One region of the Paraburkholderia sp. J11-2 genome, then DNA from elsewhere that is predicted to be linked to it. Evidence: predicted binding sites of a transcription regulator. Region 1 holds the regulator's gene; each other region holds the start of a gene.
The links. The regulator HrcA, encoded in region 1, represses chaperone genes, less so after heat shock. The targets are predictions, from matches to a motif close to TTAGCACTCNNNNNNNNNGAGTGCTAA.

Region 1 (7,376 bases):
CGCCACGCACGAGTTGGTGGTGCCGAGGTCGATACCGATGATTTTGCCCATTTTTCTCAAATCTCCAGATTTTGATCGCTGTGCGGACGCCGCTTTCGCGCTGCGCAGGTAACTGCATGCTCGAGCCGCGTTTTCCCTTGTGCGCGGCTGGCGTCCACTTCAATACGGAACTGCTGCCCAAATAAGTGCCGTTACGGCGATTTCAAGGGGTTTGGGCTATGCGTTCCATCATTTTTTTCAATTGCGGGGCCCTTTTGCTGCCTACAGGCCGTCGCATTTATTACGTTTTCATTACTTCGGTGCCGAAACGGTCACGAGCGCCGGACGCAGCACGCGGTCGGCGATCACATAGCCCTTTTGCAGCACGTTGACCACCGTGTTCGCTTCCTGCTCGGACGGCACCATCGAGATGGCCTGGTGACGGTGCGGGTCGAACTTCTCGCCAACGGGGTTGATGGCGAGGACACGGCCCTTCTCGAGCGCGCCGGTCAGCTGCTTGAGCGTGAGCTCGACGCCTTCGTTGACCTTGGCGAGGTCGTCCGAGTTATGAGCGAGCGCGGCTTCGAGGCTGTCCATGACCGGCAGCAGATGTTCGGCGAAGTTTTCGATGGCGAACTTGTGCGCCTTGGCGACGTCTTCCTGCGCGCGGCGGCGGACGTTCTCCGTCTCGGCCTTGGCCCGCACGAACGCGTCCTGCAATTCGGCGACCTTAGCCTGCGCTTCGGCCAGCGCGGCCTCGGCAAGGGCCGCGGCGTTCTGGTCCACGCCGCCTTGGGCTGCCTGCTCGGCCGCCTCAGCCGCTTGCGGCTGGGCTGCTGCTTGCGACGCCTCGTCCGCGGGCGTGGGGTTCTGGCTCGTCGGGTTCTCTTGCGTGTTTTCCATGTCGCTGAACGTCGTTGAATAGTGAAAAAGGGAACAAAGCGTCGGGCGCCGTTTCGCGGCCCTCCCTGCTACACCGGCGACCGTTGCGCCGGCGCGACATTGGCTTTGTACATTGCGACAGCACATGGGTGCCGGATCGCTTGTTTCAAGAGGCTCCCGCGGCTTTTTTATACAGAGATCAAAGCCGCGAAACTGCCTGTAACAATCATTACTGCACCGCCGCAAAAATGAAATTGAGTACGGGACATCCCTGACCTACACTCAGGAACAGGTGCTGCTCACGGCGCGTTTACCCTGAGCCTGGCACCGCACCGAATGGGCCTGCGGTCAGCAAATTTGTTTAGCGGCTTCGCTGCACATAAAAACGCTAACCGGGCCCCGAAACTGGCCGTTTTGCCGCGATCCCAAGGGGAGTACCGTGAAACTGACCTTTGCCATATCGGTGGTCGCGCTGGTACTCATCGCCGGAACTACGACCATCTGCATGTCGGGCGCCGTGAACGAAAACACGACGGAATACGGGGGCGTGCACGCTACGATGGAAGCGCTGTTCAACCCTCACGCGAAAATTTGTCGATAGTACGGCGGTCGCGTTTGGTCGGCCTGCCTTGCAACACGGCAGCCGGTTCGCGAAAGAGCCGGCGCCGCTCCTGTTCCGCCGCGCGCCTCTCGCGCCCGGCATCGGTTTCCGCGTAAAGCGTTTGCGCGATGCTGGCCGAGCCGCGCACCTCGCAAATTCCCAGCACCTGCACTTCCCACACCACGTGATCGATCTCAATTTCGACGAGGTCGCCCACGCGCACGTCCTTCGATGCCTTCACGGCGTCGCCGCCAATGCGCACGTGCCCCTTGCCTACGGCGTCCGAGGCGAGCGAGCGCGTCTTGAAGAAGCGCGCCGCCCATAGCCATTTGTCGATGCGCAGCCGCGCGCCAGGTTCAGTCGAAATCTTGTAGTTCATCAGAGGCTTTCCGCAATGCGCCGCTCAATCTGCAGGGTCACGCCACCGCACCGGCCGGCGCCGCGGCCTGCACCGGCCAGCCCTGCAGGTGTTGCGCGACAATTTCGCCCAGCGCCGCGATCCACGCGTGCGAAGCGTTCAGGCACGGGATGCGATGGAATTCCTTGCCGCCGCCGTGCAGGAATTCGTCGCGCACTTCCATGCCGATTTCCTCGATGGTTTCAAGGCAATCCGCCGTGAAACCGGGGCAGAACACGTCGGCGCGGCGCACGCCGCCGGCGCCCAGTTCCCGCAGCGTGGGCGCCGTGTACGGCTGCAGCCACTGCGCCCGCCCGAAGCGCGACTGGAAGGTCACCCGGCATTCGATCGGCGTCAGCTCCAGCGCGTGCATGAGTAGCGCGGCCGTTTGCTGGCATTGGTCGTGGTACGGATCGCCCAGATCGAGCGTGCGGCTCGGCACGCCGTGAAAGCTCAGCACGAGGCGGTCGCCCGCCGCGAAATTGGGCTTGCCGTGCGCGTGCCAGTACTGATGCACCTGGGCCGCGAGCGCCGCGATATACGCCGGATGGTCGTGGTAGCCACGCACCGTGCGAACTTCCGGCTGGTTGCGCATGCGGCGCAGCGCGACGAAGGCCGCGTCGAACGCCGTGGCCGTGGTCGACGCCGAATACTGCGGATACATCGGCACGAGCAGGATGCGTTCCGCGCCCGCCAGCTTGAGCTGGTTCAGCATCGCCGGGATGTCGGGCGTGCCGTAGCGCATCGCGTAATCGACCAGGACCGTGTAGTCGTTGATCTGCAGCAGATGGCGTAGGCCCTCGGTCTGCTTTTGCGTGTGCACGCGCAGCGGCGAGCCCTCGGGCGTCCAGACCGCCGCGTACTTCTTCGCCGACGAACGGCCGCGAAACGGCAGGATCAACGCGCGCAGGATGACCTGCCAGATCGGGGCCGGAATCTCGACCACGCGCGGATCGGACAGAAACTGCGCGAGATAGCGGCGCACGGCGCGCGGCGTGGGCGCGTCCGGCGTACCCAGGTTGATGAGCAGCACGGCGACGCGATGCGCCGCGGCGGACTGCGAAGGCCGCTCCAGGTCGAAACGCATAGGCGATCAGTGGCGCCGCGCGAGTGCGCAGCAACGGTTACACGAAACAATCATTATAGCGGGCGGTCCTGGCGGCCCAAACCGGCCCGCGCCGGCGCGGGTCGCCGTGCGTTGTCAGGGGTTGCCTGAGTTTGCCTGGCATTGGCCATTCGGCCGATGGCGCGCGGCAAGCGTTTCGGGGATGATCTTCGGAAAGACAGGTGTGCCTGATAGCCGATGCAGCGGGCCGGTGGCGGCGCTCAGTTCTGGCTGAGCGTGAGCGAGAGCAGGCGCGCGGTGATGTCGACGATCGGAATCACCCGGTTGTACGCCATGCGCGTCGGCCCGATCACGCCGAGCGTACCGACGATCTTGCCGTTCACCTCGTAGGGCGCCGTCACCACGCTCATTTCCTCGATCGGCACGAGTTGGGACTCGCCGCCAATGAAAATCTGCACGCCCTGCGCGTGGCTCGATACGTCGAGCAGCTGCAGGAGGCTGGTTTTCTGGTCGAACACGTCGAAGAGCTTGCGCAGGCGCGCCATGTCCGACGAAAGATCGGCCACTTCGAGCAGGTTGCGTTCGCCGGAAATGAGCAAGGTGTCGCCGCTTTCGGGCTCTTCGGTGCTCGCGGTCACGGCCGCGTGCATGAGCGAGGTCATGTCGCCGCGGAGCGCGTCGATTTCCTCGCGCAGGCGGCGGCGCACCTCGTCGAACGACAGGCCAGCGAAGTGCGCGTTGATGTAATTCGAAGCTTCGACGAGCTCGGAAGGCGAGAAGTCGCGCTGCGTCGCCATGATGCGGTTCTGCACGTCGCCTTCGGGCGTCACGATGATCAGCAGGATGCGCTTGTCGGACAGGCGCATGAACTCGATCTGCTTGAACACGTGACTGCGCCGGGGCGTCAGCACCACGCCCGCGAACTGCGAGAGGTTCGAGAGCACGCTGGCGGCGGCCGCCACCACCTTCTGCGGCTCGCCGGGGCGTAGCGTGGTCTTCACCGCGCGCGTCACCGCGTCGTCGTCGGAGCCGGGCTCGACGGTGAGCATGGTGTCGACGAACAGGCGATACCCGCGCGGCGTGGGCACACGCCCCGCCGACGTATGCGGGCTGGACACGAGACCCAGCTCCTCGAGGTCAGACATGACGTTGCGGATCGTCGCCGGGCTCAATTCCAGGCCGGAATAGCGCGACAGCGTGCGCGAGCCGACCGGCTGACCTTCGGCGATGTAGCGCTCGATCAGCGTTTTGAGGAGGGTTTGTGCGCGAGGATCTAGCATGACTCAAAATTTTAGCCTAACGGCGGGTTGGCCGCGAGTGCGCCGCCAGACCGGGCCTGGCGGGCGTACCTTCGGCTCGGGGTGCGGCGCCCCGGTACTTCGCGCGATAGCTCGCGCCTTGTCATCGCCGTGTCACCGGCGGCGGGCTGGAAGGCGCGGCGCGCAAGGCCCGGCGGGCCTGTCCCGGTCTGCGCCAGGTTCTTTTCGCGACGTGACTATGGTGTAATGCCGGCATGCAGATCCAGAAGATCCAGAGCCAGTTCAAGACTGTTGCGCTCGTTGGGCGCAGCAATACGCCAGGCATCGCCGAGCCGCTGATGGCGCTCGCCCAGACCATTTCGAAGCGCGGCTTCGAAGTCGTGTTCGAAGCGCAGACCGCAGAGGAAATCGGCACGCAAGGCTATCCCGCGCTGCAACCCGCCGAGATCGGGGCGCGCGCGGACGTGGCTGTCGTGCTCGGCGGCGACGGCACGATGCTCGGCATCGGCCGCCAGCTCGCGCCGTACCGCACGCCGCTCATCGGCATCAACCATGGGCGGCTCGGCTTCATTACCGACATCGCGTTCTCCGAGATGCAGGAAGTCGTGCCGCAACTGCTCGCGGGCTCGTTCGAGCGCGAGGAGCGTTCGCTGCTGGAGTCGCGCATCACGCGCGACGGCGACCCGATCTACCACGCGCTAGCCTTCAACGACGTGGTCGTGAACCGCAGCGGCTTTTCCGGCATGGCCGAGCTGCGCGTGAACGTGGATGGCCGCTTCATGTACAACCAGCGCTCGGACGGTTTGATCGTCGCGACGCCCACCGGCTCGACCGCTTACGCGCTCTCGTCGCAGGGGCCGATCCTGCATCCGCAGCTGCAAGGCATCGTGCTCGTGCCGATCGCGCCGCACGCGCTCTCGAACCGCCCGATCGTGCTGCCCGACGACTCCAAGGTGAGCATCCAGATCGTGGCGGGCCGCGACGTCAACGTGAACTTCGACATGCAATCGTTCACGGCACTCGAACTGAACGACGTGATCGAGGTGCGCCGCTCGCGCCACACGGTGCCCTTCCTGCACCCGGTCGGCTATAGCTACTTCCGCACGCTGCGCAAGAAACTGCACTGGAACGAGCACCCCTCGCTGCAGGGCGATCCGGAGGACTAAACCCGCGTCTTCGCGTGAAGCGCGCGTGGTCGTTGCCACGCAGTTGCCACGCAGTTGCCATGCAGTTGCCACGCCGCCAGCAGTCCCACGGTAACCCAAGCCAACCAAAACAAGCAGAACCAGACGCCATGCTTCGCCATCTTTCGATTCGCGACTTCGTGATCGTCGCGGCGCTCGACCTCGAATTCGACAGCGGCTTCACCGTGTTTTCCGGCGAGACGGGCGCGGGCAAGTCGATCCTGATCGACGCCCTCGCCCTCACGCTCGGCACGCGCGCCGACGCGAGCGTCGTGCGCACGGGCGAGAGCCGCGCCGACATCACCGCCGAGTTCGATGTGCCGCCGCACGCAGCGCTTTGGCTCGACGAGCAAGCGCTCGCGAACGGGGACGGCGAGCAGACCGTCATGATGCGCCGCGTGGTGGATAGCGGCGGGCGCTCGCGCGCCTTCATCAACGGGACGCCCGCGACGCTCGCGCAGTTGCGCGAACTGGGCGAAATGCTCGTGGACATCCACGGCCAGCATGCGCACCAGCTGCTCATGCGCCCCGACGCACAGCGCGAACTGTTCGACACGCACGCAGGCCTCACGGATCTCGCCGCAACCGTCACGAGTGCGTGGCGCGACGCACGCGACGCACGTCTCGCGCTGCAAAGCGCCATGTCGCGCGACCGCGAACTGCAGCTCGAGCGCGAGCGCCTTGCGTGGCAGCTCGCCGAACTCGACAAGCTCGCGCCGCAGCCGGGCGAATGGGAAGAAGTGAACGCGGAACACGTGCGGCTTTCGAACTCGGCCAACCTGATCGAAGGCGTGCAAGGCGCGCTCGCGGCGCTGTCCGAATCCGACGAGGCGATGCTTTCGCAGCTGAACTCGATCGTCTCGAAGCTGCGAAGCCTCGCCGAGGTCGACGCCGAACTCAACGACGCGCTTGCGGCGCTCGAACCGGCCGCGATCCAGATCCAGGAAGCGGCGTACTCGCTCTCGCACTACGCGCAGCGTCTCGATCTCGATCCGCAACATCTCGCGCAGGTTGAACGGCGCCTCGACGCGCTGCATTCGACAGCGCGCAAGTTCCGCCTCCCGGCAGAAACGCTGCCCGAGGAACACGCGGCACGCCGCCAGCAGCTAGCGGCGCTCGACGCCGCGGCCGATCTCGACGGCCTGCGCGTCGCCGAGCAGAAGGCGCAGGAAGCGTATCTCGTACAGGCACGCCAGCTTTCGAAGGCGCGCGCCAAGGCGGCGAAGGCGCTCGGCGCGGCGGTCACGCAGGGCATGCAGGAACTGTCGATGGCGGGCGGCAGCTTCGAAGTCGCGCTCGTGGCGCTTGGCAACAGTTCGACTGGCGAGCCGATCGGCGGCGCGCACGGTCTGGAGCAGATCGAATTCCGCGTGGCGGGCCATGCCGGCGTGCCGCTGCGCCCGCTCGCGAAGATCGCCTCAGGCGGCGAACTCGCGCGCATCAGCCTCGCGCTCGCCGTGATCGCGAGCGCGGCGAGCCCCACGCCCACACTGATCTTCGACGAAGTCGATACGGGCATTGGCGGCGGCGTGGCCGAAGTGGTCGGGCGTTTGCTGCACCAGCTCGGGCGCGCGCGCCAGGTGCTGTGCGTCACGCACTTGCCGCAGGTCGCGGCGCGCGGCGATCACCACTTCCAGGTGGCGAAGTCCGGCGACGGCAACGGCGGCACAGTCTCGGCCGTCACGCCGCTCGACAAGGGCGGCCGCGTGGAAGAAGTTGCGCGCATGCTGGGCGGGCTGGAGATTACCGCGACCACCAGGCGGCATGCGAAAGAGATGTTGGCAGCTTGAAGAAGGCTGTGCCTCACGCGCCAGCCGCACCGGCCATTGGCGCGTAGCGCACTCGCCCTAAGCCTCCCCGCGCTCCCCGAACACCCGCTTCCACAACGCCAGCACCGCCTCGCGCTCGCGCTCCACACGCGCCGGATTCACACGCGCCTTCTCCATGCCGTCGAGGCGCAACTGGTGCTGCAGCTTGCGATAAAGCCGGTACGCCGAGCCTATCGTCT
Region 2 (7,376 bases), on a different contig from region 1:
GCTTGAACGGCCGTAAATGGCCGACGCGCACCGTCGAACGCGCGCCGATCTGGATGAGTACCGACCTGCGCGACGGCAACCAGTCGCTGATCGAGCCGATGAGCATCGAGCAGAAGACCGAGTTCTTCGAGATGCTCGTCGCGATCGGCTTCAAGGAAATCGAAGTCGGCTTTCCGTCGGCCTCGCAGACCGACTTCGATTTCGTGCGCAAGCTGATCGAGGAAAAGCGCATTCCCGAGGACGTGACGATCGAAGTGCTCGTGCAGTCGCGCGAAGAGCTGATCGCCCGCACGTTCGAAGCGCTCGAAGGCGTGCCGCGCGCGATCGTCCACCTTTACAACGCGATCTGCCCGTCGTTTCGCAAGATCGTGTTCGGCCAGTCGAAGGAAGAAGTCAAGGCGCTCGCGGTCGAAGGCACGCGCATTATCCGCGAACATGCCGACAAGAACCCGCAAACGCACTGGATTTACCAATATTCGCCCGAAACGTTCAGCATGACCGAGCTGACCTTCGCGCGCGAAGTGTGCGATGCGGTGGCCCAGACGTGGCGCCCCACGCGCGATCACAAGATGATCGTGAATCTCCCGGCGACCGTCGAAGCGGCGATGCCCAACGTCTATGCCGACCAGATCGAGTGGATGGACCGCAACCTCGCGTACCGCGACAGCATCGTCCTCTCGGTACATCCGCATAACGACCGCGGCACGGCGGTGGCCGCCGCCGAAATGGCGCTGCTCGCGGGCGCGGATCGCATCGAAGGCTGCCTGTTCGGCAATGGCGAGCGCACCGGCAACGTCGATCTCGTCACGCTCGCGATGAACCTCTACACCCAGGGTATCGACCCGGGCCTCGACTTCTCCGATATCGACGCGGTGCGCCGCGTGGTCGAGCGCTGCAACCAGTTGCCCGTGCACCCGCGCCATCCGTATGCGGGCGATCTCGTATTCACGGCGTTCTCAGGCTCGCACCAGGACGCGATCCGCAAGGGCTTCGCGCAGCAACGGCCCGACGCGGTCTGGGAAGTGCCCTATCTCCCGATCGATCCCGCCGATCTCGGCCGCAGCTATGACGCGGTGATCCGCGTGAACAGCCAGTCGGGCAAGGGTGGCGCGACATATCTGCTCGAGCGCGGCATGGGCTTCACACCGCCGCGCCGCGTGCAGATCGAGTTCAGCCACGCCGTGCAGACCGTCGCCGATACGTCGGGCGAGGAAATCACGGGCGATGCCGTCTGCGCGCTGTTCGCGCGTGAGTACTTCGAAACGCGCGGGCCGGCCGCCAACGTGGGTTCAGGCCGTGTGCGCTGGGAAGGCCGCGACGTGGCCATGCCGGCTGCCGTGAGCGCCGATGAGGCGCATGCGCAAGCCGTGGCCGCCGCAATCGCGGCAATGGCGGGCGAGCGTATCGAAATCACCTCGTTCGAGAGCGAGCGCACGGCGCAGGGTGGCACGGCCGTATTCGTCGGTGCGCGTGTGGGTGGCCAGCCGCTGCGCCACGGCGTGGGCGTGGGCGACGACGCTGTTCATGCGAGCGTGGCGGCAGTGGTCAGCGCAGTGAATCGTGCGGCCTGGACGCCGGTAGACCAGCGCGTGGCGGCCTGACACCCACCGCGCGCGGCAACACAAGCAGTTTGAAGTCAAGCAGGGAAATCGGCGGCATGTTGAGCGCCGGCGGCAAAACGGGCCGCCGGCGTGCGCCTGAAGCGCCTAAGCGGCGTTCCAGCGAGTGGACTTACCGGTCGTCACTCGATCGCGCAACGCGTCGCCTGCCATGCGAGCAGACGCCAGTGACCACCCTCTTGTGTCTGGATCGCCGTGTAGGCAATCGGAAAGAGCAGCGCACCGTTGTTCGCTTCCATCTCGATCAGCACGCGGCCGGAGACCACGCAGGCCTCGTTTCCGGCTTGAAGCACGTCCTGCGACTGGATCTCGATCTGGCGGTAGCGGCGGCGGCCCGCCGTGATCGCATCGATGAACTGCTGCTTGGTCTCGCGTTTGCCGTTGGTGTGGACGAAGGTCGCGTGATCGGACAGCAACTGGTCCAGCGACGTGCCGTCGCCATCAACCATCGCGCGAAAGCGCTCGCGCTCAAGTCCGCGAATCGCATCGATTAGTTTTGCCGCCATCGCTCAAGCCCCTTGCGCGCCGGCCCGCGCCTGAGCGCAGCCCCACGCCGAAGATTTTCCGCATATGTCTGGCTGAAATTTATACCAGGATTTCACGCAAGGATACTTGCGATCAAAGACAACGCCCCCATGTATGGCGCATAAGCCACGCGTCCGGTGAAAACCGCGCATGGCGGCAGCCGCGTCACCGCAGCCGCGCCCTGATGTCGCAGCGCAGCACTTTCAGCTTCGTCCGATGTCTATTCATCAGATTCTGTGGCAAAGTCCGAGCGCTGCGCGGCTCCGTCGAGAGCCCCTTGATTCAACCCTTTATCTCCCGCGCCTCCGCGCCGGACTGCTGTCCCGTTCTAGAGTGTTCCTTCGGCCTGCCCTTTGCGCTGGCCTGCGCCGGGCGCGAGGCCCCGCCCCGCTTGATCGCCGGCGTTTAGTGTAATCTATCGATACAACCATTTCGATAGGAATCAAGGAACCTTGAAGCCCCTACAGACTCCAAGTATTAGCACTCGGTGATTCAGAGTGCTAACATCCACCGTGGAGTCGGTGTCTGACTTTTGCAAGATTCCTGAGGAGTTCGCTACGTGAGCAACGCAATGACCATGACCCTTCCGAGTACGCTGAGCCCGTCGTCGGCCAAGGCCGGGGGCTCATTGGCGCTCGCGAATGCTTCCCTGTTGCCCGGCCAGCTGGGCAACATCGACGCCTATATTCAAGCCGTGAACCGGATCCCGATGCTGACGCCCCAGGAAGAGCGTCAGTTCGCGACCGAGTTTCGCGAGCAAAACAATCTTGAAGGTGCGCGCCGCCTTGTGCTGTCGCACCTGCGCCTCGTCGTGTCGATTGCGCGTAATTATCTCGGCTACGGCCTGCCGCACGCCGACCTGATCCAGGAAGGCAACATCGGTCTGATGAAGGCCGTGAAGCGCTTCGACCCCGAGCAGAACGTGCGGCTCGTGTCGTACGCGATGCACTGGATCAAGGCTGAGATCCACGAATACATCCTGCGCAACTGGCGCATGGTGAAGGTCGCCACGACCAAGGCGCAGCGCAAGCTGTTCTTCAACCTGCGCAGCCACAAGCAGGGCCTGCAGTCGTTCACGCCGGAGGAAATCGACGGCCTCGCGCAGGAACTGAACGTGAAGCGCGAAGAAGTCGTGGAGATGGAAACGCGTCTGTCGGGTGCCGACATCGCGCTAGAAGGCCAGACCGAGGACGGCGAGGAGTCGTACGCCCCGATCGCCTGGCTCGCCGACTCGCATAACGAGCCGAGCGCCGTGCTGGCCGCACGTTCGCGCGACCGCCTGCAGTCCGACGGCATTGCGAGCGCGCTGGAAGCGCTCGACGCGCGCAGCCGCCGCATCATCGAGGCGCGCTGGCTCAACGTCGACGACGACGGTTCGGGCGGCTCGACGCTGCACGAACTGGCCGACGAGTTCGGCGTTTCGGCCGAGCGCATTCGCCAGATCGAAGCAAGCGCCATGAAGAAGATGCGCACCGCGCTCGCCGACTACGCGTAAGCCGCAGCAGGTCTAAAAGCCAAACCGAAAACCCCGTTCCCGCGAACGGGGTTTTTCTTTTGCGCGCTCCGAAAGCTGCGCACCTTCGCACCGGCCGCGCTGATTCCACCCTAAGATGATTTCGAGGTGGTGAGCCAGAGGCCGCGCCGCGGTCTGGCCTCGTAACGCGTTCGAGGGCACCCGTCGTCATGATCCCGGCATCCGGTCAACGCCAGCGCGCACCGTCGTTGCTGCGCACGCGCATCTTCCAGTGGATGCGCGGCCCCACCTTTGCGCGCGATATTGCCCTCGTTCTCGTCATCAAGCTTGTCCTGCTGATGGCGCTCAAATACGCATTCTTCAGTCACCCGCAGGCAGAAGACATGAACATGCCGCCTGCCGCTGTCGCGCAGGCCATCCTGGCCGTGCCCACGGCATCAAGGCCCCAGCCGTCCGTGTCCCAACCTCCGGCCATGCCGCCACAACGAGGAGACCGTCATGCCCGCGATTGAATCGGTGGAACTCTCGCGTCTTCAGTTCGCCATCACCGCGCTCTACCACTTCCTCTTCGTGCCGCTCACGCTCGGCCTCTCGTGGCTGCTCGTCATCATGGAGTCTGTGTACGTGATGACCGGCAAGGTGATCTACAAGGACATGACGCAGTTTTGGGGCAAGCTCTTCGCCATCAACTTCGCGATGGGCGTCACCACCGGCCTCACGATGGAGTTCCAGTTCGGCACCAACTGGTCGTACTACTCGCACTACGTGGGCGACATTTTCGGCGTGCCGCTCGCCGTGGAAGGGCTCGCGGCGTTCTTCCTCGAATCGACCTTTGTCGGGTTGTTCTTTTTCGGCTGGAATCGCCTGTCGAAAGGCGCGCATCTGTTCACCACGTTTCTCGTCGCGCTCGGCTCGAATCTTTCGGCGCTATGGATTCTGATCGCCAACGGCTGGATGCAGAACCCCGTGGGCGCGGCGTTCAACTACGAAACCATGCGCATGGAACTCACCAGCCTGTTCCATGTGATTTTCAACCCCGTCGCGCAGGTGAAGTTCGTGCACACGGTTTCCGCCGGCTACGTGACGGCGTCGATGTTCGTGCTCGGCATTTCGTCGTGGTACCTGCTGCGCCGGCGCGATGTGGAGTTCGCACTGCGCTCGTACGCGATCGCCGCGGGCTTTGGCCTTGCGTCCACGCTGTGCGTGCTGATCCTCGGCGACGAATCGGGCTACACCGACGGCGTCGTGCAGCAAGTCAAGCTCGCCGCCATCGAATCCGAATGGGAGACCGCGCCCGCCCCGGCGCCGTTCACGCTGTTCGGCCTGCCCAACCAGAAGGAAGAGCGCACCGACTACGCGATCCGCATTCCCTGGCTCATGGGCATCATCGCCACGCGCTCGATCGACACACCCGTGATCGGCCTGAAAGACCTGATGGGCCGCGCCGAAGTGCGCATCCGCAACGGCATGCTCGCGTACGCCGCGCTGCAGAAGATGAAAGAAGGCACCGCCGACACCGAAACGCGCGACGTGTTCGAAGCGCACAAGGCCGACCTCGGCTACGGCCTGCTCCTGAAGCAGTTCACGCCGAACGTCGTCGATGCGACCTCCGAGCAGGTCAGGGCCGCGTCCAGAACGGCGATCCCGCCCGTTGCCCCCGTGTTCTGGTCGTTCCGCGTGATGGTCGGCCTTGGCATCCTTTTTCTCGTAACCTTCGTGCTCGCCTTCTGGTTCTGCGCGCAGCGCTCGCTGCTCAAGGAAAACCGCCGCTGGTTCCTCGGCTGGGCCCTGGTGGCGATCCCGTTGCCGTGGCTCGCCGCCGAGTTCGGCTGGGTCGTCGCGGAAACGGGGCGCCAGCCATGGACCATCGCGGAGGTGCTGCCCACGCGCCTTTCGGCTTCGAGCCTCGCGCCCGGCGACGTGATGCTGAGCATCGCGGGCTTCGTAATCTTCTACACGGTGCTCTTCATCATCGAGATCACGTTGATGTTCAAGTACGCGCGCCTCGGGCCGTCGTCGCTGCATACCGGTCGTTACTTCCACGAGCAGACGGCGACGCTTGCGACCGACGGCAAGGTCACGTGATCGGCGCTAGACAACGAAAACCGCGAGGGAACACGCAATGGATTACGCAACGCTCAAGTTGATCTGGTGGGTGCTGATCGGTGTGCTGCTGATCGGCTTCGCGCTTACCGACGGCTTCGATATGGGCGCGGCCGTGCTACTGCCCTTCGTCGGCAAGACCGACGAGGAACGCCGCATCGTCATCAACACGGTGGGCGCGACCTGGGAAGGCAACCAGGTCTGGTTCATCACCGCGGGCGGCGCGATGTTCGCCGCCTGGCCGCTCGCTTATGCGGCGTCGTTCTCGGGCTTCTACTTCGCCATGCTGCTCGTGCTCTTCGCGCTGTTTTTCCGGCCCGTGGGCTTCGACTATCGCGGCAAGCGCGTGGACGTGAGATGGCGTCAGGGCTGGGACTACGGCCTCTTTATCGGCGGCTTCGTGCCCGCGCTCGTGTTCGGAGTGGCGTTCGGCAATCTGCTCCAGGGCGTGCCGTTCGCCTATGACACGGACCTGCGCGTGACGTATCACGGCAGCTTCTTTGCCCTCCTCAATCCGTTCGCACTGGTCTGCGGGCTGGTGAGTCTTTGCATGCTCACCGCGCACGGCGCGGCGTTCCTGAAGCTCAAGAGCGATGGTGTCGTTGCGATGCGCGCCTCGAAGGCGCTGCGCCTGTTCGCGGGGCTCACGATCGTGTTGTTCCTCGTGGCGGGCGCGCTCGTGGCGACGCTCATCGGCGGCTATACGATCACGTCGCCCGCGCCTCTCGACACGGTGGCCAATCCGCTCCTCAAGAGCGTCGATTCCGGGCCGGGGCTCTGGCTCGCGAACTACGGGCTCTATCCGTGGATGGCGCTCGCCCCTCTCCTGGGCGTGCTTGGCGGCTTGCTCGCGTTCGCACTCGCGGGTTCACGCTTCGAACGGCTTGCGTTCCTGAGCACGGGGCTGCAGATCGTCGGCGTGATTCTCACCGCGGGCTTCTCGATGTTTCCGTTCATCATGCCCTCGTCGCTCGACCCGCGTTCGAGCCTGACGGTCTGGGACGCGACTTCGAGCAAGATGACGCTCGAGATCATGCTCGTTGCCGTCATCATCTTCCTGCCGATCGTGCTCGGTTATACGGCATGGGTCTATCGCGTCATGCGCGGCAAGATTACCGCTGACGTCATACGCGACAATCAGCATACGTTGTACTAAGCGTCGATGCCGTTTAGAGACACCGAAAACAAAAACGCCGCAGCATACGCTGCGGCGTTTTTCATCGGCATACCGCGAATCGATTACGCAGGCTGAAGCGCCAGTTCACGTGCATAACGCGGCGCGGCGTCGCCGACCACGATGTGCAGCGTATCCGCCGAAATCCACGCCACGTCGAGCGTGCCGAGCTTCTCGCGATCCACGGCAGCCGGATCGCGCACGATCACGCGCAAGCGTGTGGCCGCCACCGCGTCGAGCGAAACGATGTTGGCGACGCCGCCGAATACCGCGAGCCAGCGCGACGGATTCGGATCGAGCGGGCCCTGCGCGACAGCAGCGCTCGCTTCGGCCTGAACAGCATGAGCAGCCGGAACCGCTTGCGCTGCAGCAGCCGGCTTGCTGGCCGCGGCACCGCCACGCGCGATCTCGCCGCGAATTTCATCGGCGATGATATCCGCCTCCGGCCCGATGATGACCTGCACGCTTTCGCCGCCGCGCT
Region 3 (7,376 bases), on a different contig from region 1:
GTTCTTGAGGCTTCCATGCAAGCATCGTAGTCGTGCAGGGGCGCCTTGATAACGAATAAAACCGACGAATGATGTGTGCAATCGCGATATCGTGAGCGGCTCAGAGATAAGCATCTGACAATATCTTGGTTGTGCCGGCGACGAAACGGACTAAGGTGAGAAGCGCTTTGCCGCGCACGCGCGGCCGTTTCAGCGTATTTCCATTAAGGCACAAGAGACATGTCGATCGACAAGCATGACGACCCCGCTGCAAACCGCCCGCGACGGGCACTGATCAAGCTCGCGTCGCTCGCCGCGACCGGCGCCGCCCTGCGCGGTGTAACGGGCGTAACGGGCCTTGTAGGCGCGGCCGCGCTGGCGCTGCAAAGCGGCACTGCGCGCGCACAAGACGCCAGGGTGCTGCGCATCGGGTTTCAGAAGTACGGCAACTTCGTCGTGCTAAAGGCACGCGGCACCCTGGAAAGGCGGCTGGCGCCGCTCGGCTTCTCGGTGCAGTGGCTGGAGTTCCCGGGCGGCCCGCAGTTGCTGGAAGGGCTGGCCGCGGGCGCGGTGGATGTCGGCACGGTTGGGGAAACGCCGCCCATTTTCGCGCAGGCCGGTGGCGTGGACTTTGTCTATATCGCGAGCGAACCGCCCGCTGCGCAGGGCGAGGCTATCGTCGTGCACCAGGACTCGCCGATCCGTACGAGCGCCGACCTGCGCGGCAAGCGCGTGGCGCTGAACAAGGGCTCGAACGTGCATTATCTGCTCGTCAAAGCGCTCGAGAAGGCCAACCTGAAGTACGAAGAGATTCAGCCAATCTATCTCGCGCCCGCCGATGCGCGCGCCGCATTCACGAGCCGCAGCGTCGATGCATGGGTGATCTGGGACCCGTACCTCGCGGCCATCGAACGCCAGGCGAACGCGCGCTCGATCGCAAACGGTGAGAGCCTCGTGCGCAATACGCAGTACTACATTGCGAGCCGCGGCTTCGCGAATGCGCACGCGCCGATCATCCACGCGCTGCTCGACGAGATCGGCGCGGTGGACACGTGGGCGCGCGACAACGTGCCCGCCGTGGCCACGCAGCTTTCGCCTCTCGTGGGGCTCGACGCGCCGACGCTCGAAGTCGCGCTCAAGCGTGCGGGATATGGCGTGCAGCCCATCGATGCTGCCACGCTCGCCTACCAGCAGCAGATCGCCGACACCTTCTCCGGTCTCAAGCTCATTCCGAAGAAGCTCGTCGTGGCCGACGCGCGCTGGCGCTCGGCCTGAACGCGCCTGCGCCACGAACCGCCGCCATGTGCAGCGGTCCGGGCGCATGGCGCGTGCAGCGCGCTTCAGAAACCCAAGTCCGCACCGCCAGGACCGCCGGCCGGCGCCGTCGCAGCTCCGGCTTTGGGCGCTTCGTGCACGGTCGCGTCGGTCGTGAGCAAAAGGCCCGCCACCGAAGCCGCGTTTTGCAGCGCCGTGCGCGTGACCTTGGTCGGGTCGAGCACGCCCTTCTCGACGAGGTCGCCGTATTCGCCTGTGGCTGCGTCGTAGCCGAAGTTGCCGGAGCCTTCCGCGACACGCGCCGCCACGACGCTCGCCTCTTCGCCCGCATTCGTGACGATCTGGCGCAGCGGCTCCTCCAGCGCGCGCAGCACGATTTTCACGCCCGCTGTCTGGTCGGCGTTGTTGCCCTTCACGTCGAGAATCGCCTGGCGCACACGGATCAGCGCGACGCCGCCGCCCGGCACGATGCCCTCTTCCACGGCCGCGCGCGTGGCGTGCAGCGCGTCGTCCACGCGGTCCTTCTTTTCCTTCACTTCGATCTCGGTCGCGCCGCCCACCTTGATCACCGCCACGCCGCCCGCGAGCTTCGCCACGCGCTCCTGGAGCTTCTCGCGATCGTAGTCGGACGTGGCTTCCTCGATCTGCGCGCGAATCTGCTTCACGCGCGCTTCGATGCCGGCCGCTTCGCCCGCGCCGTCGATCACGGTCGTGCTCTCTTTGCCCACCTCGATGCGCTTGGCCTGTCCCAGCTCCTGCAGCGTGGCCTTCTCCAGCGTGAGGCCCGTTTCCTCCGCGATCACCTGGCCACCGGTGAGAATCGCGATATCTTCGAGCAGCGCCTTGCGGCGGTCGCCAAAGCCGGGGGCCTTCACGGCAACCGTCTTGAGTACGCCGCGAATGTTGTTGACGACGAGCGTGGCGAGCGCTTCGCCCTCGATGTCCTCGGCAATGAGCAAGAGCGGCCGGCCCGCTTTCGCGACCTGTTCGAGCACCGGCAGCAAGTCGCGAATGTTCGAGATCTTCTTGTCGTGCAGCAGAATGAACGGGTTTTCGAGTTCCGCGATCTGCTTGTCGGGATTGTTGATGAAGTACGGCGAGAGATAGCCGCGGTCGAACTGCAGGCCTTCCACGACGTCGAGTTCGTCGGCGAGCGACTTGCCGTCTTCCACCGTGATCACGCCTTCCTTGCCCACCCGGTCGATCGCCTCGGCAATGCGCTGGCCGATCGACTCCTCGCCATTGGCCGAGATGGTCGCGACCTGTGCGATCTCCTTGCTCGTGGTCGTGGGCTTGCTGATCTTCTTCAGCTCCTCCACGGCCGCCAGCACGGCCTTGTCGATGCCGCGCTTCAAATCGAGCGGGTTGAGCCCCGCGGCCACGTACTTCTGGCCCTCGCGCACGATGGCTTGAGCCAGCACCGTGGCCGTCGTGGTGCCGTCGCCAGCCGCGTCGCTGGTTTTCGAGGCGACTTCCTTGACGATCTGCGCGCCGATGTTCTGCAGCTTGTCAGCCAGCTCGATTTCCTTCGCGACCGACACGCCGTCCTTGGTCACGACGGGTGCGCCGAAGCTGCGTTCGAGCACGACGTTACGCCCCTTCGGGCCGAGCGTGACCTTTACGGCGTCGGCGAGCAGGTTCACGCCTTCAATGAGTTTGGTGCGGGCGAGGTCGCCGAATACGATGTCTTTGGTTGCCATAGTGATGGTCTCTCAGGTTCCGTTATTGATTCACGACCGCGACGATGTCTTCTTCGCGCAGTACGAGCAGCTCGTTCCCATCGACTTTCACGGTTTGCCCCGCGTACTTGCCGAACAGCACGCGGTCGCCCACGTTCAGGTCCGGCGCAATGCGGCGGCCGTCGTTGTCGCGACGGCCCGGACCCACGGCGAGCACCTCGCCCTGATCGGGCTTTTCCGCGGCGCTATCGGGAATGACGATGCCCGACGCGGTGCGGGTTTCCTGGTCGAGTCGTTTGACGATCACGCGATCGTGCAAGGGGCGCAGGCTCATGGGCGGCTTTCTCCGGGGTGTTCTCGATGAGATTGGCACTCGCCACATGCGAGTGCTGATGGAAAGCCCAGTATAGAAAGCGCGCGAGCGGCGCTCCAATAACGAATTGGCAGATGGATATCTCGCGAACGCGCCTATGGATATCGCGGTGACGCGACTCGCGGTTCGATAGCGCGGCGATGAAGGGGATGGAGGCGATGGTTGCGCGAGCACCGGTCAAGCCGCGCAACAAGGAGAAAACGCGGGGCGCATGCGCCCCGCGTTTTGTTATTGACGTGGCGCCAGAGCACGCACGACAGACACCAGCGCATCGACCTCGTCACAGGTGTTGTAGAACGCAAGCGAAGGCCGCACGCTCGCTTCGAGACCGAAACGCCGCAAGATCGGCTGCGCACAGTGGTGCCCGGCGCGTACGGCAATGCCTTCCCGGCTCAACGCCTGCCCCACCTCCTCGGTCGTATACCCCTTCAGCACGAACGAGAGCACGCTCGCTTTGTCGCGCGCCGTACCGACGAGACGCACGCCCGGCACCGGCGCGAGCACGCTCGTTGCGTACGCAAGCAAGTCGTGCTCATACCGGGCGATATTCTCGATGCCGATACGGCTCACGTAGTCGAGCGCCGCGCCGAGACCCACTGCATCCGCGATATTGCCCGTGCCCGCTTCGAAGCGCGCGGGTGCACCATGAAACACCGTCTTTTCGAACGTGACGTCCTGAATCATGTTGCCGCCGCCTTGCCACGGCGGCATGGCTTCAAGCACCTCGCGTTTGCCGTACACGACGCCAATGCCGGTCGGACCGTAAATCTTGTGGCCGGAAAACACGAAGAAGTCGGCGTCGAGCGCCTGCACGTCCACGCGCATGTGCGAGATCGACTGGGCGCCGTCGACGAGCGCTCTCGCGCCCGCGCGATGTGCGAGTTCCACGATCTCCCGCACCGGCACCACGGTCCCGAGCGCGTTCGAGACCTGCGTCACCGCAACGATCTTCGTGCGGTCGTTGAGCAGCTTGCGATACTCGTCGAGCAACACCTGGCCCGAATCGTCGACGGGAATCACGCGCAGCTTCGCCCCCTTGAGCGCCGCGAGCTGCTGCCACGGCACGATATTCGCGTGATGCTCCAGGTGCGAGACGATGATCTCGTCGCCCTCGCCGACGTTCTGCACGCCCCAGCTCTTGGCGATCAGATTGATCGCCTCGGTCGTGCCTCGCACGAACACGATCTCCTCGGGCGACGCAGCGTTGATGAAGCGCTGCACCGTTTTGCGGGCATGCTCGTAGGCGTCGGTCGCGCGCGCGGCCAGAGCATGCGCGGCGCGGTGAATGTTCGAGTTCTCGTGCGCATAGAAGTACGCGAGACGATCGATCACGGCCTGAGGCTTGTGCGTCGTGGCGGCGTTGTCGAACCAGATCAGCTGTTTGCCGTTCACCCGCTCCTGCAGGATCGGGAAGTCGCGGCGTACGGCGTTGACATCGAAGGGCGGATGCGCGCCGCGCAGCAGGTCGCCCTGTGCGGCGCTGCCAGTGCGTGTGCCGGGCGCGACGCCCTCGCTTGCGTCGAGGAAATATCGCGCAGGCCCATCCTGGCCATTGGTGTCCCGTCGATTGAGCGCGAGCAGTTCACGCAGCGTGTCTTCGCCTGGCAGTCCGAATGTCTCCGGCGCAGCAAGGCCTCGCGAGGGCACCTCGATCTCCTGCGCCTCCCGGCGCCAGCCGTGCGTGTCCGCTTGCGTGAAATAGAACGGCGAGCGCTCGCTGGGCGCAACTGCGACCGGAACCGGCTCCTCCGGCGCATACGCCTGCGGCACGCCGAGCAGCGCGCCGCCCACGCGCGGCTCCAGCGCGGGCGCGATTGCGACGGCGTTGTCCGGCAGTCCGTTTGCCGCCGCCGCATGCGGTGCGAGCGCCGGTGCGCGGTTGCCGAGCGAGAGCACGTGAGTCGGCGCGGAAGGCGCGAGGTTCGCGCCCGGCACCTTGCCCTGCGGCGGCGAGAAACCCGGCACGCCCGTGCCTGTGCCGGCCGGTCCCGCGAGCGGCGAGCCCGCGGGCGCCGGATTGCTGACCGAGGCGAGTATCGGCGCGGCCGCGGGCAACGCCGACGGCACGCCGCCAACGGCGCCGCTGCCCGCCGCGACTTCGGGCGCGCCCGCGCTGCCCGGCAGCGAGTTGAAGAACTCGTTGGCGAGCCGCGCGAGCGTAGCGGGGTCCGGCAGACCACCCGGCAGCGGCGCGCGCCCTGCCGCTTGCGGCAATGCCGCGGGATTAGCGGTAGGTGTCTGGATAGTCATGGTACTTGCCGATCTCCACGTCATCGAGGACAGCCAGCGCGTCCGGCGAGTGGACGGCCAATGAGCAATACAGCGAGATCAGGTACGACGCGATCGCCTGATTGTTGATCCCCATGAAGCGCACCGAAAGCCCCGGTCCCTGCTCACCCGCCACACCCGGCTGATAAAGGCCCACCACGCCCTGGCGCTTGTCGCCTACACGCAGCAGCAGGATCTTCGTCTTGCCGTCGGCGACCGGCACCTTGTCGGACGGAATCAGCGGAATGCCGCGCCACGTGAGGAACTGCGAGCCGAACAGGCTGACCGTCGGCGGCGGCACGCCGCGCCGCGTGCATTCGCGGCCGAACGCGGCAATCGCCAGCGGATGCGTGAGGAAGAACGCGGGTTCCTTCCACACTTTCGTGAGCAGTTCGTCGAGGTCATCGGGCGTCGGCGCGCCGGTCAGCGGGAAAATGCGCTGGTCTTCCTCCACATTTGCCAGCAGGCCGTAGTCGGGATTGTTGATGAGCTGGCTTTCCTGCAGTTCCTTGATCGTCTCGATCGTGAGGCGCAGCTGCTCCTTGATCTGGTCGTGCGGGCTGCTATAGAGATCGGAGATCCGCGTGTGAACGTCGAGCACCGTGCTCACCGCGTTGAGGAAGTACTCGCGCGGCTGCTCCTCGTACGGCACAAAAGTCGTGGGCAGCGTGCCTTCGTCCTCGCGCGCGGTACAGGCAGCCCGCACTGCTTCGGGGTCCTTAACGCGATTCAGACGGTAAATGCCGGCTTCGACAGGCACCCATTGCAGCAGGTGCGTGAGCCAGCGCGGCGTGATCGTGGAAAGCTGCGGGACGGTCTTGGTGGCATTCGCCAGTTGCCGCGCGGCATTATCGCCAAGCGCGGTCTGGCCGCTCAGAGTCGTGGACATGAATGAAGGCTCCGGTTACTTATAACGAAAACTGCTTTGCTTATGAAGACGGCCGATTATGAGGAGAGCCATTCTCCGGTTCAACCGGCTATAGACATCAGGCGGACACAGGCGGCATCAAGCGCAATGGCGCGGCGCTGCGCGAAGCATGCGACGCCATTCCAGGCGCGAGTGCCCGTCCGAAAAGACATGCAATCAGGGAGACAGTGGAATGCCCGGCAGCACAGCGGCATGAACCGCGCCGCCGGCAAGCAGGTCGCCGATATCCACGCCTAGCGCGCGAGCGAGTTTCTCCGCCGTGACGATGGATGCGATGGCCGCGCCACGCTCGATTTCGCCGACGTAGGTCCGGTTCAATCCCGCATGCTCGGCGAGCCGCTCCTGCGACCACGCATGCGCTTCGCGCAGGCGCCGTACCGAGGCCCCGAAGTCATGAACGATGGCGCTCATCGCGAGGCGCCCGCCGCAAGCGCAACCGGCGCGGCTGCGCCGGCCTCGGCCGTTGCGACCGCCGCCGGCGCGCGTGTTTCGTGGCGCGAGATGGCCTGCGTGACGTGCGCACCTGGCGGCACGCTCTCGGTCAGCCAGACGTTGCCGCCGATCACCGCGGCGCGCCCGAGGGTGACGCGCCCGAGTATCGTCGCGCCCGCGTAGATGACGACGTCGTCCTCGACAATGGGATGGCGTGCCAAGCCCTTTTCGAGGTTGCCGTGCGCATCGCGCGGAAAGCGCTTCGCGCCGAGCGTCACCGCCTGATAGACACGCACACGCTCGCCGATGACCGCAGTTTCGCCGATCACCACACCCGTACCGTGATCGATGAAGAACGCGCTGCCGATCTGCGCGCCTGGGTGGATGTCGATGCCCGTGGCCGCGTGCGCGAGCTCCGAGATAATGCGCGCGAGCAGCGGCA
Region 4 (7,376 bases), on a different contig from region 1:
GCGCCCCGATCATGCGACGAAGGCAGCGGTACGGTAGCTGCGCCGCGCGGCAGTGGCACGCTCGCGTCGGCTTGTGCGGTGGTGCTTTTCGGCGAACTCAGCGGCGACCAGCCCGTCGCCCGGATGGCGCGCTCCATCAGCGATCGCGCGTGCTGGCTGCCCGGGTCAATCGCGAGCGCCTCTGAGGCCTGTTCTCGCACGCAATCCCATGCGCGTTGCTCGGCACATCGGTCCGCGTTTTGCAGCGCGTTATCGCGGCGTTGCTGCGCAAGCGCGCCGCCGCGCGGTATCTCGTGCGCTTCTTCATTGTTCGCGTCACGCGCGAGTGCAGCATTTGCGTTTGGCAAGCTTTGCTCCGCGAAGCTTGCACGCGTGGCGCGTACTTCTCTTTCCTGCCGATGCCTGGCGCTGTACAGCAGAAACGCGGCGTATGCGATTGCGACAATGAGCCAGGCGAGCAATACGCCCTTCGCGAAGCGCCCTTTACCCGTGTGCCAGAACGGCCGCTGTTCCTCGAGTTGGTAGTTATTCAGATAGTCGGCCTGCACCGATGGGCGATTGGATGCGGCCGCGCCGGCAAGCGATACCTGTGCGACGGCACGCATAGGGGCGGCTGCGGAACCAACGACTGCTAACGTGGCTTTCGGGCGCGCGGGTGCAGCCGCGTCGAACGGGCGATCCGTGCCGCAGTAAGGGCAGAGATCGACGTGCAGGTAGAGCACTCCGCCACAGTGCTTGCACGGTGTGGGGATACTCTGGTTACCAGTCGTCTGAGCGGACATGCTGTCGTTCCACCGTCATGGCGACGCCATTTCGGCATGTTCAGGATCGTCGTTGAAGCGATCGGCGAAGCCTCGCGGAACCCACGATCTGCATGCGCAGGAGAGCGGCGGTGCCTGAACCGGCGCAGCCGCTCGAAAGATCATATGAGTGATTTTCCATTCATCCGTTATTTGCCGGTGTTGGCTACCGCACATATCCGTTGTGCGCCGAACAATCGGACTTAAGTCAGATCCGGCGCGGCCCGACTGCCCGTAAACGAGGGGGCGTGGTTTGCTGGTTAGCGCTCTGCCAGCAAACTTGGTGTGAGTCTAAAAGGGTCTGATCGTCCGCCCTGAGACCATGCAATGGGCGGATTGCTCGGCGTCCCGCCTATGCAGTGCTCTGGCCCTCGAATCAGCCGATTTTGTCTACGGCGCAAGGTTGGGGATTTCCCCGAGAGGCGTCCCGGATGACGTGGCAGATCGGGGGCAGGTTACTCGACGCAGCTGCTTCCAGAGTGATGCGGTTACTTGTCGAGCCGAGCGTCACGGCTGTCTATCTAATTGTTTTGATTGCAGAATATTCCGATGTGGCACGGAAAACCGGCAGCCAATAGCCGCAACTAGAATGAGCAAAAGTGTCTTTAGGGTCGAATGGATCGCAGCGATGATTCCCCATTCCGCCCCTTCTTGAATTTGTCACCACCCGTCCATATAATTAGCACTCACCGCATGAGAGTGCTAACAACGCTCGGTGCATAAACATCTCTGGCTGGCGGTTGCCGGCAGCCAGGTTTTCTTGAGTCTCTTCAAGTCCCAATCAACAGAGGAACATCCATGAACCTTCGTCCTTTGCATGATCGCGTGATCGTCAAGCGCCTGGATCAAGAAACCAAGACCGCTTCGGGCATCGTGATCCCGGACGCAGCGGCAGAAAAGCCGGATCAAGGCGAAGTCCTGGCCATCGGCCCGGGCAAGCGCGACGACAAGGGCGCCCTGATCGCGCTCGACGTGAAGGTCGGCGATCGCGTCCTGTTCGGCAAGTACGCTGGCCAGACCGTCAAGGTCGATGGCAACGAACTGCTCGTGATGCGCGAAGAAGACATCATGGCCGTGGTGAACAAGTAAGTTCATTCCACCGCTCACTATTCAAGAATCCAAGGAGTTAGAAGATGGCAGCTAAAGACGTCGTGTTCGGCGATTCCGCCCGTTCCAAGATGGTTGAAGGCGTGAACATTCTCGCCAACGCAGTGAAGGTCACGCTGGGTCCGAAGGGCCGCAACGTGGTGCTCGAGCGCTCGTTCGGCGGCCCGACGGTCACCAAGGACGGTGTCTCGGTCGCAAAGGAAATCGAGCTCAAGGACAAGCTCCAGAACATGGGCGCGCAAATGGTCAAGGAAGTCGCTTCCAAGACCAGCGACAACGCCGGTGACGGCACGACGACGGCTACGGTTCTGGCCCAGTCGATCGTCCGCGAAGGCATGAAGTACGTCGCATCGGGCATGAACCCGATGGACCTGAAGCGCGGCATCGACAAGGCCGTCGCAGCAGCAATCGAAGAGCTGCGCAAGGTCAGCAAGCCCTGCACGACCAACAAGGAAATCGCTCAAGTCGGCTCGATCTCGGCAAACAGCGACACGTCGATCGGCGACCGTATCGCTGAAGCGATGGACAAGGTTGGCAAGGAAGGCGTCATCACCGTCGAAGACGGCAAGTCGCTGCAAGACGAGCTGGAAGTCGTCGAAGGTATGCAGTTCGACCGCGGCTACCTCTCGCCGTACTTCATCAACAACCCGGACAAGCAAGTCGCCGTGCTGGAAAGCCCGTTCGTCCTGCTGTTCGACAAGAAGATCTCGAACATCCGTGATCTGCTGCCGGTTCTGGAACAAGTCGCGAAGGCTGGCCGTCCGCTCTTGATCATCGCTGAAGACGTCGAAGGCGAAGCGCTCGCAACGCTGGTCGTCAACAACATCCGCGGCATCCTGAAGACCGTTGCCGTCAAGGCTCCGGGCTTCGGCGACCGTCGCAAGGCCATGCTGGAAGACATCGCGATCCTGACCGGCGGTCAAGTCATCGCGGAAGAAACCGGCCTCACGCTCGAAAAGGCAACGCTGAACGAACTCGGTCAAGCGAAGCGCATCGAAGTGGGCAAGGAAAACACGACGATCATCGACGGCGCTGGCGAAGCCGTGAACATCGAAGCGCGCGTGAAGCAAATCCGCACGCAAATCGAAGAAGCGACGTCGGACTACGACCGTGAAAAGCTGCAAGAGCGCGTTGCCAAGCTGGCAGGCGGCGTGGCAGTGATCAAGGTCGGCGCTGCGACCGAAGTCGAAATGAAGGAAAAGAAGGCACGCGTGGAAGACGCGCTGCACGCAACCCGCGCTGCCGTTGAAGAAGGCATCGTCCCGGGCGGCGGCGTTGCGCTGATCCGTGCACGTACGGCAATCGCCAACGTGAAGGGCGCCAACGCAGACCAGGACGCTGGTATCAAGATCGTCCTGCGCGCGATGGAAGAGCCGCTGCGCCAGATCGTCACGAACGGCGGCGAAGAAGCGTCGGTGGTCGTGGCAGCGGTTGCAGCTGGTTCGGGCAACTACGGCTACAACGCAGCGACCGGCGAATACGTCGACATGGTTGAAGCCGGCGTGGTCGACCCGACGAAGGTCACGCGCACCGCGCTGCAAAACGCAGCTTCGGTTGCTGGCCTGCTCCTGACGACGGACGCAGCTGTTGCTGAAGTGCCGAAGGAAGATGCTCCGATGGCTGGCGGCATGCCCGGCGGCATGGGTGGCATGGGCATGGACATGTAATTACGGCTTGCGCCGAAATTACATCGAAGTGCGGGGGACACGCCGTGAGGCGTGTTTCCCGAGCCCGAAAAGAAAAAACCCGCAGCGATGCGGGTTTTTTTTCGTCTGTGCGGTTTGCGCGTGGTTCACGCGCCGCCGCGCCGCGAGCGTTATTGCTTCGCTTCGCCGGGCGAGGCTTCGTCCGCGTCCGAGTCGTTGCTGCGCGCCCAGAAGAAGCGGTCGGGCAGCCACGCCCCCATGCCCGGCCTGAACGCACTCTGCACGGCCTGATACACATATTCCTGCGCCTCGCGCACGGCCTCGGGCGGTTCCTGGCCGTTCGCGAGCAGTGCGGCAATGGCGGCGCCGAGCGTGTCGGTCACGCCCATCATCGGCTGCGTGGAGCGGTCCCACAGATCCTGGCGCAGCTGGCCGTCTTCGCAATACAGCGTGTTGACCACGCGATGCGTGCCCGTTTCCATTGCCAGGATGTACTCGCAGCCCGTGGCAAGCAGGTGCGCGATAGCCGCGTCGACGCTGGGCGCCTCCGCGTCGCCATCCGGCTGCGCGAGCGCGATCAGCGTCGCGGAGTCCGCCACGAGCAGCGTGGTCTGCGGCACGAGCAGGTCGGCCATCGCTTCGCGCAATTCGTCGGCGGCGAGCACGTGCTCGTCGTCGAGTGTGAAGTCGGGGGCAAGGATGAGCGGTACGTCGTCGTAGTCGGCGACCACTTCCGCGATTGCACTCACAACTTCGGCGCGCGCGCCCGCGCCCACCTTGAACGCTGCGATTGGCATGTCTTCAAGCAGCATGCGCGCCTGGGTGGCGACGGTTTCCGGATCGAGGCCGGTCACTTCGTCGCAACCCGCGGAGTCGCGCACCGTGTAGCCGGTCAACGCGGTGACACCGTGGCAACCCATGCTGGCGAGCGTGAGCAGGTCGGCTTGGAGTCCGCCGCCGCCTGTCGGGTCGGAAAGGCCGAAGGTAAGGACGATGGGAGGGGTGTCGCTGGGCATGAACTTGGGGAATTGGATTGAGTTTCGGGCGCGGCGTACCGCGCCGTCATAAGAGAATGCATGAACTCTCCGCCGCTAAATGTCTGGCGACGCTTTAGCGGTGGTTTCGCGGGTCACAGACTTTGACTTGCCCCATTGGGGTAGAGGTTTCGGTCTCGCCGCCACGCCCGTCCCAGGCATGAGCGCGTCGATCAATACAACCGACGCTGCGTTCTGGTCGCGTGGCGCGATGTACCCGCAGTGCGGGCACACGTGCGTGCGTTGCGCAAGGGTCTTGGGAACGATCTCCCAGCATCCAGCGCACCGCTGCGACGGTTTTAACTGGCGCGTGTTCGACAGATGCAGTCTCGAACCAGTCTCGATCACTTTGTACGAGAGCATCTGATGCGCCATGCCAAGGCCCGCCGAGAGGATTTCCCGGTTCAGCCCGGCTTTCTGTCTGACCATCCAGCCGGGCATCTCCTGCGTACCTTTGGCCGAACGGGTCATATTTTTGGTTCGAAGCTCTTCGGTCGCGAGCGCCGCACAGGACATCGCCATGCGCGTCGTTTCCTTGTGCAGGAAGTCTCGTCGCACGTTGGCAATGCGCTCGTGCAGTGTGGCGGTCTGACGGCTGAGCCGTCGGTATCGGATGGAGTTCTTCTTCTTGCGGGCTCGCTCGCGTTGCAGTCGCGAGAGCTTCGGCAGCGCGTTGCGCAGGAAGCGCGGATTGGAAACCCTCTCGCCGTTATCGAACGTCGCCCAGTCGGAGATACCGAAATCCACGCCGCGATGATCGTCACCCGTCCGCTCGCGCGCACAGTCCTCTGCGGATACACGCAGCGTGACCGACGCAAACCACTGGTTGTTGCGGCGAGTGATCGTCAAGTCGTTGGGCCTTGTGCTGTCGCCGAAGCGGTGTTTGCCTCGTGCGCGGATCGACATCGCGGACCTGCCGCTGCCGATGCGTAGCGTCGCCCCGCGGCCTCCGTGCTGCAAAATCTTCCAGCCAGCCGGGTCGGGATAACAGAAGCCGGTGAAGCGTTTGCTTGACCTGAACCTCGGAAAGCCCGGTGTCTGCCCCGCCTTGACGCGCCGGTAAAACGCCTGGAACGCCAGATCGAGGCGGCGCAACGTCTGCTGCAGCGCATGCGAGCCCAGCTCGACGTATTCTGGGCGGGCCACCTTGATCTCGGGCAACACGTTCTGTTGGTCGTAGTAGCTGATCGACTTCGCGTGCTTGCGGTACGCATCGATGCGCTCTTCGAGCGCCGCGTTGTAAAGCTCGCAGTGCAGGTGGATCCAGACCGTGAGGCGTTCGACCTCCTGGGCATCCGGATACAGCTTGAAGGTGACCTTTCGACGTTCCATAACTTAATCGTAACCCGGAAGACGGGAAGTGAAGTCGTCATGAGACTTCGTCCTGTCTCGATGGCTTCGCCTAAAAGGTTCGTAAGCAAATCAGCCAGAAGGCAAATGCACAGGAATATGCACAATTATGCGGCGTATCTGCGCATCTGGGGGACGGATGACGAGCGCACATGAATTTTTCGCGCCGGACGCGGCTGCTACCTGCTGCCAATCGCTCCCGGAGCCACGCCAGCGAAACTTCCTCTTGCTAGGCATGGAAACGGCAACAAGGTACCATCATGGCTCTCGTTTCCCCGATTTTTTTTCCGACTGGTTTCGGACTTTTCGACGCGGCATAAGAATGGAATATAGAAGCTGGATGTGCCTGATCTGCGGCTGGATTTACGACGAAGAAGCCGGTTTGCCAGACGAAGGCATTGCCCCCGGCACGCGCTGGGAGGATGTCCCGATCAACTGGACCTGCCCTGAGTGCGGCGCGCGCAAGGAAGACTTCGAGATGGTCCAGATCTGAGACCGCGCTGGCGGCTGAGCGCGTTTTCGCATATCTCAGTTCGCTCGCGGTGGCCGGTGCGCAGTCTGGCTGCGGATTCCAGAAGTGTGTCGAGTGCGGTGCGGCTCGCGGTGTCGCGACGGCTGGCACCGTATTTGCGCTAGCCGTCGCCGGTGTCGACGCTTATGTCGAGATTGCCCGCCTGGTTGGCCCGCTAATGTTTTCGGCGCTGCCCTATGAGTCATCCTTCAAGCTCTGATGTGCGGTTCGAAGCGTTGCCGAATCCGCGCGGCGGCTCGGTGCCGTTCGCGCACGGCGCGCTCGCCCAGGCGCTTGCCGCGCTCGGGGAGCAGCGCGACGTTGCCCGGCCACTGCGCCAGGCTGCCCGCACGCTGCACGACGCCGGCTGGCTCGCCGCCGCGCGCTTTGCCGACACGCTGCTCCTCGCTTCCCCGCTCGCGCTTGCCGCGCCGGTGCCCGTAGCGCCGCCGCCGGGCCTGCCCGCGCGGCCGCTCCATGCGCCCGAGGAAGCGAAGGACGCTGAAATGCGTGCCTTGTTCAGCGAGGCGCTGCAAGATCTCGTCGCTGCGCTCGAACGCCGCAATCTGCGCGAGCTGGCGTGCTCGCCCGCGCTTTTCGCGCGGCAGCACGCGCTCGTGGCTGCGCTCGCGGAGCACATGCCGGGTGTCGCGCTCGCCTACGAGGACATCGCGCTGCTGGGCCGGCCGCTCGCGCCCGCTTCGCTGCATCCGCAGCCGGCGCAGCGATTTGGCCAGGTGCGCGCGCGCTTCGAGCAGGCGCTCCTGCTTGCGCTGAAGTCGCAGCCCGGCAACGGCAGCCGCGCGGCCGATGCGCTCGCGCTCGCGGCGTTCGACGAGATGGACGCCTGTATGGCCGAACTATCGAGCGCCGATCCGTACGACTTCTGGCGTCTTGCTGCGGCGTGCGCACGCGCGCTGCGGCGGGG

Region 2: a site for HrcA is predicted at 2,622-2,648, ahead of rpoH (RNA polymerase sigma factor RpoH). Genes of this name have one in related genera too.
Region 3: a site for HrcA is predicted at 3,300-3,326, ahead of groES (co-chaperone GroES). Genes of this name have one in related genera too.
Region 4: a site for HrcA is predicted at 1,480-1,506, ahead of groES (co-chaperone GroES). Genes of this name have one in related genera too.

Annotation. Positions count from the first base shown of each region.
Region 1 covers NZ_CAJMYY010000012.1:127,538-134,913, forward strand. Annotated here, with positions in the region: gene dnaK (molecular chaperone DnaK) at 1-51, opposite strand, end outside; gene grpE (nucleotide exchange factor GrpE) at 292-882, opposite strand; gene U5A57_RS18445 (RNA-binding S4 domain-containing protein) at 1,434-1,841, opposite strand; gene hemH (ferrochelatase) at 1,879-2,946, opposite strand; gene hrcA (heat-inducible transcriptional repressor HrcA) at 3,186-4,205, opposite strand; gene U5A57_RS18460 (NAD kinase) at 4,439-5,350, shown strand; gene recN (DNA repair protein RecN) at 5,479-7,158, shown strand; gene glnE (bifunctional [glutamate--ammonia ligase]-adenylyl-L-tyrosine phosphorylase/[glutamate--ammonia-ligase] adenylyltransferase) at 7,216-7,376, opposite strand, start outside.
Region 2 covers NZ_CAJMYY010000001.1:404,126-411,501, reverse strand. Annotated here, with positions in the region: gene leuA (2-isopropylmalate synthase) at 1-1,601, shown strand, start outside; gene U5A57_RS01880 (nuclear transport factor 2 family protein) at 1,742-2,125, opposite strand; gene rpoH (RNA polymerase sigma factor RpoH) at 2,704-3,639, shown strand; gene cydP (cytochrome oxidase putative small subunit CydP) at 3,828-4,130, shown strand; gene U5A57_RS01865 (cytochrome ubiquinol oxidase subunit I) at 4,117-5,703, shown strand; gene cydB (cytochrome d ubiquinol oxidase subunit II) at 5,741-6,877, shown strand; gene nagE (N-acetylglucosamine-specific PTS transporter subunit IIBC) at 6,961-7,376, opposite strand, start outside.
Region 3 covers NZ_CAJMYY010000027.1:71,042-78,417, reverse strand. Annotated here, with positions in the region: gene U5A57_RS31340 (sulfonate ABC transporter substrate-binding protein) at 220-1,254, shown strand; gene groL (chaperonin GroEL) at 1,320-2,954, opposite strand; gene groES (co-chaperone GroES) at 2,977-3,267, opposite strand; gene U5A57_RS31325 (family 2A encapsulin nanocompartment cargo protein cysteine desulfurase) at 3,535-5,556, opposite strand; gene U5A57_RS31320 (family 2A encapsulin nanocompartment shell protein) at 5,531-6,463, opposite strand; gene U5A57_RS31315 (helix-turn-helix transcriptional regulator) at 6,659-6,913, opposite strand; gene epsC (serine O-acetyltransferase EpsC) at 6,910-7,376, opposite strand, start outside.
Region 4 covers NZ_CAJMYY010000011.1:255,510-262,885, reverse strand. Annotated here, with positions in the region: gene U5A57_RS17925 (hypothetical protein) at 1-605, opposite strand, end outside; gene groES (co-chaperone GroES) at 1,599-1,889, shown strand; gene groL (chaperonin GroEL) at 1,934-3,574, shown strand; gene U5A57_RS17910 (hydroxymethylpyrimidine/phosphomethylpyrimidine kinase) at 3,724-4,569, opposite strand; gene U5A57_RS17905 (transposase) at 4,645-5,919, opposite strand; gene U5A57_RS17900 (rubredoxin) at 6,260-6,430, shown strand; gene U5A57_RS17895 (hypothetical protein) at 6,646-7,376, shown strand, end outside.